Regions from separate parts of the Mesorhizobium japonicum MAFF 303099 genome, predicted to be linked through region 2. Evidence: predicted binding sites of a transcription regulator. Region 2 holds the regulator's gene; the other holds the start of a gene.
The links. Region 2 encodes HrcA, which represses chaperone genes, less so after heat shock. Its sites were predicted from a motif close to GTTAGCACTCNCNNNNNGNGAGTGCTAAC; they were not measured.

Region 1: the regulator HrcA is predicted to act here: its motif matches at 2,856-2,884, upstream of groES (co-chaperone GroES).

The regions. Positions count from the first base shown of each region.
Region 1 is NC_002678.2:4,686,478-4,691,890, forward strand. It holds gene MAFF_RS23805 (NAD-dependent succinate-semialdehyde dehydrogenase) at 1-232, opposite strand, end outside; gene groL (chaperonin GroEL) at 784-2,442, opposite strand; gene groES (co-chaperone GroES) at 2,508-2,804, opposite strand; partial or broken gene MAFF_RS23820 (Tn3 family transposase) at 3,169-3,660, opposite strand; gene MAFF_RS23825 (arylamine N-acetyltransferase family protein) at 3,929-4,741, opposite strand; gene hemN (oxygen-independent coproporphyrinogen III oxidase) at 5,067-5,413, opposite strand, start outside.
Region 2 is NC_002678.2:3,663,597-3,669,009, reverse strand. It holds gene rdgB (RdgB/HAM1 family non-canonical purine NTP pyrophosphatase) at 1-264, opposite strand, end outside; gene MAFF_RS19020 (VOC family protein) at 264-674, opposite strand; gene rph (ribonuclease PH) at 690-1,406, opposite strand; gene hrcA (heat-inducible transcriptional repressor HrcA) at 1,564-2,646, shown strand; gene MAFF_RS19005 (hypothetical protein) at 2,687-2,884, shown strand; gene MAFF_RS19000 (PQQ-dependent sugar dehydrogenase) at 2,973-4,340, shown strand; gene MAFF_RS18995 (LysE family translocator) at 4,452-5,069, shown strand; gene cysK (cysteine synthase A) at 5,250-5,413, shown strand, end outside.

The DNA.
Region 1 (5,413 bases), 1.0 Mb from region 2:
CCCAATGTTCCTGCGCAGCTTCAGCCTTATCGATTGCCTTGGAAACGTCCCGGACATCCATATCTGGAAGCTCAGCCAACAGCTCGCCCGTTGAGGGATTGAACACCGAAAAACGCCTCGTGGATTGCTCCGCCTTCCGACCAGGCACACCGGCCAGATCGTCAAATAGCTCGGGATTTTTGAGACGTCTCGTCAGCGACTGTGTCACGGTCAAACCGTCGTCCCCCTTCATGGTTAAGTTACTAGCTTCGCAACGTACTAATAAGCACAACTTGTGCCAGATGATCGGACGAAATCGTTCCGGCCCTCCGTCATTGCAAGCGCAGCTTCCCGACTGATTAGCCCATAGCAATGACAGCCTCAATCACGAGTCGCGCTAAGGCTTTCGCTCCATAACAGGCAAGCGCGGATAGAGCTCGTGAAGAGCTGGCATAGGCGGAGTCGATCATCGAAACCGCCGACGTTGGCAACAGCACTGCGGTATCATTCTTTGAGCGGCTTCCACGGCCGCTCATATCAGGCATATCGAAAACCGACCGCCATGGTCGAACGTGCCATCGATGTAGTGGCTTAAGCGCTGCTAAGTCTTGATGGTCGCGCAAAAAGCCATGTTTGTTCAGTTCGCCACCCGAAAGCTCCACTGCGACGATGTAGTGTGGCCGTGTAGGCGCGCGCACGACAATATCACGCGAGCCCAAACCTTTTCCGACCGGCTCCGTCCCAAAAAAAAGGGGGCGGCGTCGGTGCCGCCCTCTCGGTATCCGAAAGCTGATAGAGGCTAGATTAGAAATCCATGCCGCCCATGCCGCCCATGCCGCCGCCGCCCATGCCGCCAGGCATGCCGCCGCCGCCAGCCGACTCCTTCTTCGGAGCCTCCGCGATCATGGCTTCGGTGGTGACCAGCAGGCCGGCGACCGAGGCCGCGTCCTGGAGAGCCGTGCGCACGACCTTGACCGGATCGACGATGCCCATGGCGATCATGTCGCCATATTCGCCGGTCTGGGCGTTGAAACCGAAGGTCGCGCCCTTGTTCTCAAGGATCTTGCCGGCAACGATCGAGGCTTCCGCACCGGCGTTGGCCGCGATCTGGCGGGCCGGAGCCTGCAGCGCACGACGCACGATGCTGATGCCAGCGGTCTGGTCGGAGTTTGCGCCGACAGCGTTGATGCTCAGCGAAGCGCGCAGCAGGGCAACGCCGCCGCCGGGAACGATGCCTTCTTCGACGGCTGCGCGTGTCGCGTTCAGCGCATCGTCAACGCGGTCCTTCTTTTCCTTGACTTCGACTTCCGTCGCACCGCCGACGCGGATCACCGCAACGCCGCCCGCGAGCTTGGCGAGACGCTCCTGCAGCTTCTCCTTGTCGTAGTCCGAGGTGGTCTCCTCGATCTGCTGCTTGATCTGGGCGACGCGGCCCTGGATCTCTTCCTTCTTGCCGGCACCGTCTACGATGGTGGTGTTCTCCTTGGAGATCGACACCTTCTTGGCGCGGCCGAGCATGTCAAGGCCGACGTTCTCGAGCTTGATGCCGAGGTCTTCCGAGATGACCTGGCCACCGGTGAGGATGGCGATGTCTTCCAGCATGGCCTTGCGGCGATCACCGAAGCCCGGCGCCTTGACGGCGGCGATCTTCAGACCGCCACGCAGCTTGTTGACGACCAGCGTGGCCAGGGCCTCGCCTTCGACGTCTTCCGAGATGATGAGCAGCGGCTTCGAGGTCTGCACGACGGCTTCGAGAACCGGCAGCATCGCCTGCAGGTTCGAGAGCTTCTTCTCGTGCAGCAGGATGTAGGCGTCCTCGAGATCGGCAACCATCTTGTCGGCGTTGGTGACGAAGTAGGGCGAGAGATAGCCGCGGTCGAACTGCATGCCTTCGACGACTTCGAGTTCCGTCTCGGCGGTCTTGGCTTCCTCAACCGTGATGACGCCTTCGTTGCCGACCTTCTGCATCGCTTCCGCGATCATCTTGCCGACCGACTCGTCGCCATTGCCGGCGATTGTGCCGACCTGGGCAACCTCTTCCGAGGTCTTGATCTTCGTGGCGTTCTTGATCAGCGTCCAGACGACGTCGCTAACCGCGAGGTCGATGCCGCGCTTCAGGTCCATCGGGTTCATGCCGGCAGCAACCGCCTTGTGGCCTTCCTGGACGATCGACTGCGCCAGAACGGTTGCGGTCGTGGTGCCGTCACCGGCGATGTCGTTGGTCTTCGAAGCAACTTCGCGGACCATCTGAGCGCCCATGTTTTCGAACTTGTCTTCAAGCTCGATTTCCTTGGCGACGGTGACGCCGTCCTTGGTGATGCGCGGGGCGCCGAACGACTTGTCGATAACGACGTTGCGGCCCTTGGGGCCGAGCGTCACCTTCACCGCGTCGGCGAGGATGTTGACACCGCGCAGCATGCGCTCGCGGGCATCACGAGAGAATTTCACGTCTTTGGCAGCCATTTTGTACTCCTGGGCATTTCGCCCGAAATTCAGATTGGATGGTACGGATGAAAGGCAGCGGCGTGTTAGCCGATGATGCCCATGATGTCGGCTTCCTTCATGATCAGAAGGTCTTCGCCATTGAGCTTGACTTCGGTGCCCGACCACTTGCCGAACAGGATGCGGTCGCCGGCCTTGACGTCCAGCGGAACGAGCTTGCCGGCTTCGTCGCGGGCGCCGGAACCGACGGCGATGATCTCGCCTTCCTGCGGCTTTTCCTTTGCCGTGTCGGGTATGATGATCCCGCCGGCGGTCTTGGATTCGGATTCGACTCGGCGAACGACCACGCGGTCATGAAGCGGCCGCAAATTCGACTGTGCCATTTTTACTATCCCTGGTGCGCAGGTTGAAAGGTTCTCCGTTGCCGGAGGGTGGTTAGCACTCGCTATTGGGGAGTGCTAAGATGATCGTGAGATAGGCTGTAGGTTCGTACTTAGTCAAGACGGGCGGGGGGACGGACCGGAGGGCAAAAGATGTGGAATCGGCGCGGAAGCCGGACCCCCATTTACGGCGCAATCCCACTGCCTACGCGCGTTTCGGCCGTAAGCTTTGGGCCGACTTTTGTGTCTTATTTGGAATGTGAAATTATGTGAAATTAACGGCCGAGCAGTCGGCCGGAATCGACGGCAAGCCGAACAGTCTTGAGCCTTTTGCAATTCATCCCTAACCTCGGGTTGCATCGCCAAAAGGAGCGCTCATCGCTTCGGAGAACGTGCGGAACTTCCGGTCCTTGAGGTTGCGTAGTCGCGGCGCGAAGCGTTTGCCGATCAGGGCAAACAGCCCGAAGACGTGATCGCTCGCGCCGCCCGTATCGGTGAAGTGTTCCTGGATGTCGAGGATCGTGTCCTGGTCGAACAGCCCACCGAGCACATAGGCTGCCTCGCTTTCGGTCGGGCTGATCGGCAGGATGCTGAAGTAGCCGTACTGATCTGACAGATGGCTATAGAACTTCGAGCCCGGCTCGCTGCCATAGTGCAGATTGACGTCGCCGCGCTTCGCCGCTCGGTCGCTCGCGCGAAAGAACTGCCCATCGGATGACGCGGTCGTTCCATTGCCCCAAAATCGAGAATGTGGATGCCGGGTGTGCGCATCGGTGATGCATGCTTGCGCCGCGCGATAGGTCTCCGACCGGGCATGGAAGGTTCTCATCCAGCCGATCTGGTGAGCGCTAGTAGCGCGCGGTGGACACGGCAGCGCAGCCTGATGCTGGGTCGACTGGTATGCTTGATCGCTTGTGGCGACACCGTAACCGACGCTCACCTTTCCAATTCGGAGATCATGGTTAGAGCTGCCGATTGGCTGCCACCGCTGACGGCTGGTGAGCGGTCTTAAGCGAGCAGGGTCATTTACGTATGGGGCTTCGAGTGATGCCACACACGGTGCCTGCAAAAAGGGCAAATCCGACTGCTGAAAACCGCCGCAGTGCAAGGCTTGACGGCCTTCTTTCCTATACCCGTCCACGCGACCCAAGCTTTTCCCACAACGAATCAATCGTGGACCGAGGAAGGTGCAGCCGAAAAACATCGGACAAGACTCGCTGCAGTTCGCTCTTCGTTTTGAGGGTTTCTGTTTCCTCAATTTGGTTCCGAATCAAGCTGAAATCCTTGTTGAACAAGTTCGCAGGCCCTTCGGCTGTCAGCACGCTCATCATGAGGCTGGATGGAAACGGCGAACGGTCCCAGCGAGCGCAGATGAAGTTGGCGCCCTCAAAATCTGAGGGCAAGGCGGTGGCTCGATCGAAACCATAAAGAGGGAACCATTCATTCCCGTTCTTGCGTTCAACGACGAGTTCTCCGCTGGCGGAGTCAGCTCGCAGGCGAAACACGTCACGGCCAGCTGTTTGCAGTTCCTCTGTATCGATCCGTAGCGGTGCAATCGGTGCTGGACCACCGAAGCCAGCGTCGGCGAGCCAGTCGACGCCCTCGATGGTTAAGATGAATGCCTGGTGTGTGCGTGGCCCACCCTCCGCAGCACCCATACGCACTCTGCAAAGGATGGGCTGGATCGTGAAACCGAGTGCTTCGAGCGCCAAGCCAAACAACTTGTTCAATTCGAAGCAATACCCCCCTCGCCGGGCATTGATCAGTTTGGCCCAGATCGAATTCTCAGTCAGATTGGGTATATCACCCAACAGCACATCGATGTTTTCAAAGGGAATCGCGCGCATTTGAGCCTGCTGAAGGGCAACAAGACCGTCGACCGTTGTCGGCACTCGAGCAAGGCCGATACGATTCAGATAGATCGCAATATTGAATGCCATGGGATGTCCTTAACACCTAGGATTCGTATTCGTTGAACGCCTGCCGAAAGCGCGATGACGTCCCAGGGTTCACGGAGCAGAGTAAGGTGGCCATCTCCCCCTATAGAAGTGAACATGCCGACCATTCCTCGTGTTCGCACTGAACCAAAGCGGCGTTTCGAGCGCTGCAAATACCCCTCGTGATCCGGAAACGCGGGCATTGCTCGTACAGGGCACTGAACATCACGGTGCTGCAAAAACGGGTACACAAAGGACTTCCGATCCACAGCGGATTGCAACAGTCGACCTTCTCAGGCCTCCGCTCATGGTGACTCGCTGTGGCTCACTACGATTGGTCGAGATAAGCGTCGAACGCGGCAGCAACAGAGCGAAGCAAAATGCGATGGCCATGCCGCACGCGGATGAAGCCATTCTCGACGTCCACTATCCCGTCGTCGGCCAGCATCGCCAAGCGCTCAGCTGAATCGAGAAAATGGGTCCAATCAAATCCGTGGGCGGCACAGATTGCCGGTACGTCGGCCTCGAGATCACACATCAGTCGCTCGATGATTGCGCCTCGGACGCGGTCTTCGCCGATGAGACGGTAGCCCTTCGACGTTGCCAAGCGACCAGCTGCGATATGCTGACTATAGGCCTCCAGCGCGCCTGCGTTCTCGACGTAACCCTCTCCAA
Region 2 (5,413 bases):
GACGCCGGGCGCGCCGTCGAGCGCATCGACGCACAGGCCGGAATCGTCCGACAGCGCCGGCAGGCCGGTCGCCTTCGCGGCGGCCAGCGCCTTGATGTAGGCGTTTTCCTCGAAGGTCGTGCCGGTCTCGTCCGGTTCAGGCAGACCGTAGTCCTTGGCCGACTTCGCCTCGAAGCCAAACGGCCCCATCAGGTCGGCGAATTCGCGCAGCTTGCCGGCATTGTGGCTGGCGACGACGATCTTCTTGCCATCAAGTGTATGCATCAAAGGCCCCAAATTCTCGGCTCGGCGAACTCGATCGAATTGCCCGAGGGGTCGCGTATATAGAGCGAACGGCCGCCTTGCGGCCATTCGAATTCGCTTTCGATGGCGATCTTCTTCGCTTCGAGATGCGCCTTCCAGCCGACGATTTCATCCGCGCTGGCCGCAAAGCAGAGATGACCTTCGCCGACCGCGCCGTGCGGCGGCACCGGCAGCCGGGCGTCCGGCGCTGGCGGTATTCTGGTCGCCTCGGCGTTGAAGACCAGCAGCACGCCCGGCCCGCAGCGAAAGAAAAGATGCCTGCCGTCGACCTTGCCGAGGAGGTCGAGGCCGAGCACGCCGACATAGAATTGTTCCGCCGCCGCCAGATCGGTGACGTACAGGGCTGATTCAAGGATGGCGGAGGGGGTCACCAGAAAATCGATGGCTTACGCCACCGCCATCTGTTGCAGGCTGACCAGGCGCTGGATGCCTTTCTTGGCCAGGCCCATCAACTCGGCGAACTGGTCTTCCGAGAAAGGCTCGCCCTCGGCTGTGCCCTGGATCTCGACGATGCCGCCCTTGCCGGTCATGACGAAATTGGCGTCGGTGCCGGCCGCGGAATCCTCGAGATAATCAAGGTCGATGACCGGCTGGCCGTCATGGATGCCGCAGGAAATCGCCGCGACATGGTCCTTCAGCACCTTCGAAACACTGGCCATCTGCCGGGCTTCCATCCAGCGCAGGCAGTCGTACAGCGCCACCCAGCCGCCGGTGATCGAGGCGGTGCGGGTGCCGCCGTCGGCCTGGATGACGTCGCAATCGACGGTGATCTGCTGTTCGCCCAGCGCCTGCAAATCGACGACGGCGCGCAGCGAACGGCCGATCAGGCGCTGGATTTCCAGCGTGCGGCCGCCCTGCTTGCCGGCGGAGGCCTCGCGGCGCATGCGCTCGCCGGTCGAGCGTGGCAGCATGCCATATTCGGCCGTCACCCAGCCCTTGCCGGAATTGCGCATCCAGCCCGGCACCTTTTCCTCGAGGCTCGCCGTGCACAGGACATGGGTGTCGCCGAACTTCACCAGGCACGAGCCTTCGGCGTGCTTGGAGACGCCGCGCTCGAAGGAGATGGCGCGCATTTCGTCGAATTGGCGTTTGGAGGGGCGCATTCAGGCTTCTTTCCCAGTCATTTTTCGGAATCGTGGCCGGCTTTTAGCCGCATGGGGGGCAGCGCGCAAAGGAAAACGGACCGTGCGATCCGATACAGAGACCGGTTGCGCCCACCGTGCCGAAGTCTATATCCTGAACCAGGAGGTTTTTGGCCGAATGACCAAGGCAATCGATCCGGGTTCGCAGCCGCTGGCACTTCAATCACTCGACATGCGCTCTCGCGACATCTTCCGGCGCATCGTCGATTCCTATCTGAGGGACGGCGAACCCGTGGGCTCGCGCAGCCTGTCGCGCATCCTGCCGTCCTCGCTGTCGCCGGCCACCATCCGCAATGTAATGAGCGACCTCGAGCATCTCGGGCTGATTTACGCGCCGCACATCTCCGCCGGCCGGCTGCCGACGCAAGCGGGCCTGCGCTTCTTCGTCGATGCCTTCATGGAGCTTGGCGACCTCTCCGACGAGGAGCGCCGCACCATCGAGGCGCAGGTGCGGGCCTCAGGCTCGGGCGCGACGCTGGAGCACATGCTGACCGAGGCCAGCCAGATGCTGTCGGGCATGTCGCGCGGCGCCGGCCTGGTGCTAGCCGCCAAGAACGAGGTGGCGCTGAAGCATATCGAATTCATCCAGCTGGAGCCGACCAAGGCGCTTGCCGTGCTGGTGTCGCAGAATGGCGACGTCGAGAACCGCGTCGTCGAGCTGCCGGCGGGCATCACCGTCTCGCAGCTGCACGAGGCCTCGAATTTCCTCAACGCCCATATTCGCGGCCGTACACTGGCCGAGGCGCGCACCGAAATCGCGCGCATCAAGGAAGAGACGAGAGCGGCCCTCGACACGCTGTCGCAGGACCTCGTCGAGAAGGGGCTGGCTGTGTGGGCGGGCGCCGAAAGCGGCCTGCCGGCACGGCTCATCGTGCGCGGCCGCGCCAATCTGCTCGAAAACGTCACCGCCCAGGCCGATATCGAATTGCTGCGCCATCTGTTCGAGGACATGGAGACGCAGGACGGGCTGATCCAGCTGCTCGACCTCGCCGAGCAGGGATCGGGCGTGCGCATCTTCATCGGTTCGGAAAACAAGCTTTTCTCCCTGTCGGGCTCGTCGCTGGTGGTCGCGCCCTATCGCGACAAGGATGCCCGCGTCGTCGGCGCGCTCGGCGTCATCGGCCCGACCCGGCTGAACTACGCCCGCATCGTGCCGATGGTCGATTATACCGCGCAGCTGATATCGCGCATGTTAAGGTAGGACCCCGAACGGCAAGAGACGGGCAGCGAGGAGAAAAACAATGGCGCTCGAAGAACTCAAGGCCCGGATCAGCCTGCTGCTCGAGGAGATGGTCAACCAGCCGGAAGACCAGCACGAAATCCAGGAACAGCTGCGCGAAAAACTGCGGGAAATGCGCGCCATGGGCCTGCCGCTGCCGGCCGATCTCGTCGCGCTTGAAAAACGCCTCGACGACGATTTTTACGCTGCCGGGACATAAACAGGCAAATCGCCTCCCTCAACTCGTCGTGTGAGGCGGAACCCCGGGGGCAAATCGGCCGTTCCTTCGCGACCAAATGGAGGACAAGATGATCCGATTGGCCGGGCTGGTGATCCCCGCCCTCTTTCTCACAACAGCGGGGTTCGCCCAGCAGGCGGACCAGCCGGTGCTGAAGGGCGCTGCCGCCTTCGGCGACTGGCGAGCCGACAGGCCTGGCGTGCTTCGCCTGATCAAGCCGGAAGACCTGCCAAAGCCCTATGTCACCAAGTCGGTGTCGAACAGTGCCGGGCTTGCCGACATGCCGGCGGGCGCGAAGCCGCAATTGCCGCCGGGCTTTTCGGCCGAGCTGATCGCATCCGGCATCGACAATCCGCGTGTCGTGCGTGTCGCACCCAATGGCGACCTGTTCGTCGCCGACAGCGAAGCCAACCAGGTCCGCGTCTATCGCCTGGCCAAGGACAGCGCCAAGCCCGCCGAGGACGGCATCTTCGCCGGCAATCTCAACCAGCCCTATGGCATTGCCTTCTATCCGCCGGGCGATGATCCGCAATGGGTCTATGTCGCCAACAGCGACAGCATCGTGCGCTTCGCCTACCGCAGTGGCGACCTGAAGGCATCGGGCGAACCCGAAATCATCGTCGCCAATATTCCGTCGAACCATCACTGGACCCGCGACATTGTTTTCTCGCCGGATGGCAAGACGCTCTATCTGTCGGTCGGCTCCGGTTCGAACGTCGCCGAAGACATGGGCAAGGCGCCGGAAGGCGGCCTCGACGTGTGGGTGAAATCGAAGCCGCTGGGCGCGACCTGGGGCTCCGAAGAGGGGCGCGCCGACGTGCAGGCCTTCGATCCGGACGGCAAGAACGGCCGCATCGTTGCCACCGGCCTGCGCAACTGCTCGGGCATGACCATCCAGCCGGCGACCGGCGCGCTGTGGTGCGTCGTCAACGAGCGCGACGCGCTGGGCGACAATGTGCCGTTCGAATACGCCACCTCAGTCAAGGACGGCGCGTACTATGGCTGGCCCTGGTACTATATCGGCAATCACGAGGACCCGCGCCATAAGGGCGCGCGCCCCGATCTCGCCGGCAAGGCAACCATTCCCGACGTGCTGATGCAGGCGCATTCGGCGCCGCTCAACATCGCATTCTACGACCGCAAGGATTTGCCCGCCGACAGCGGTTTTCCCAAGGAATACCGGGGCGATGCCTTCGTCGCCCTGCACGGTTCGTGGAATCGCGGCAACAGGACCGGCTACAAAATCGTCCGCCTGCTGTTCAAGGACGGCAAGCCGACCGGCGAGTATGAGGACTTCATGACCGGCTTCGTCGTCTCCAACGGCGAGGTCTGGGGCCGGCCGGTGGGCGTGGCGGTGGCCCATGACGGCGCGCTGATCATGACCGAGGATGGCAACGGCTCGATCTGGCGCGTGACCTATGATGGCGGCCGGTCCTGAGGGATCTTACTCGGATGGCGCGGTATCTGGTGCAATAGAATCCGGCTGCCAGGGAATTCAACCCTGGCCCGTTCCATGCGAAAAGGATCGCCTGATCCAGGACCACTCGCCATGACCCTCACCGGCTTCCTCGCCTACAGTGCCGCACTCGGCATCGCCGCCGCCATTCCTGGCCCCGGCGTCACAGCGCTTGTCGCGCGGGCGCTCGGCTCCGGCTTCCGCTCGTCGCTGGCCATGTCCTTTGGCCTGATGCTGGGCGACCTCACCTACCTGACCGCCGTGGTGCTCGGCCTCGCCTTCGTCGCGCAGACCTTCGGCATGGTGTTCCTCGCCATCAAATGGGCCGGCGTCGCCTATCTGGCGTTTCTGGGCTGGCGTTTCTGGACCGCCGGCATCACGCCCGAGACGGTCGAAGCCAGGAAGGGCAAGGGCGGACTGGTGTCGAGCTTTGTCGCCGGCCTCACCGTCACGCTCGGCAATCCGAAGACGATGATCTTCTACCTGGCGATCACCCCGACCATCGTCGACCTGAAGACGATCACGCTGGCCGATTACGGCATTCTCGCCGCGCTGACGGTGGTCGTGCTGTTCGTCGTACTGGTTCCCTACCTGGCGCTCGCCGCCAAGGCGCGCTGGTTCCTGAAATCGCCGCGCGCGCTGAAGCTGCTGAACCGCACCGCCGCCGGCTTCATGGTGGGCGCCGCGGCAGCGATCGCGGCCCGTCAGTAGCACGCTTTCAGCCAAAACATTCCGGGGCCAGGCTTTCCCGTGAAATGCTTTTCCGGGACAAGGGCGTTTTAGACACAGGCCCCACTCGGATATTTCCGGCCGACAGCTTATGTTGCGCGGCTGAAAGCCCTATCTTGCCGGCTGCAATGCCACTTGCCTGAAATCCTGGGAGCGAAACCAATGAACAAGCCCGTCACCTCCGCCCGCGTCCCCGGCCGCGGCCGCATCTACAGTTCCATCACCGACACGATCGGCGACACGCCCCTGGTCCGGCTCGACAAATTCGCCAAGGAGAAGGGGGTTGTCGCCAATCTCGTGGCCAAGCTCGAATTCTTCAACCCGAT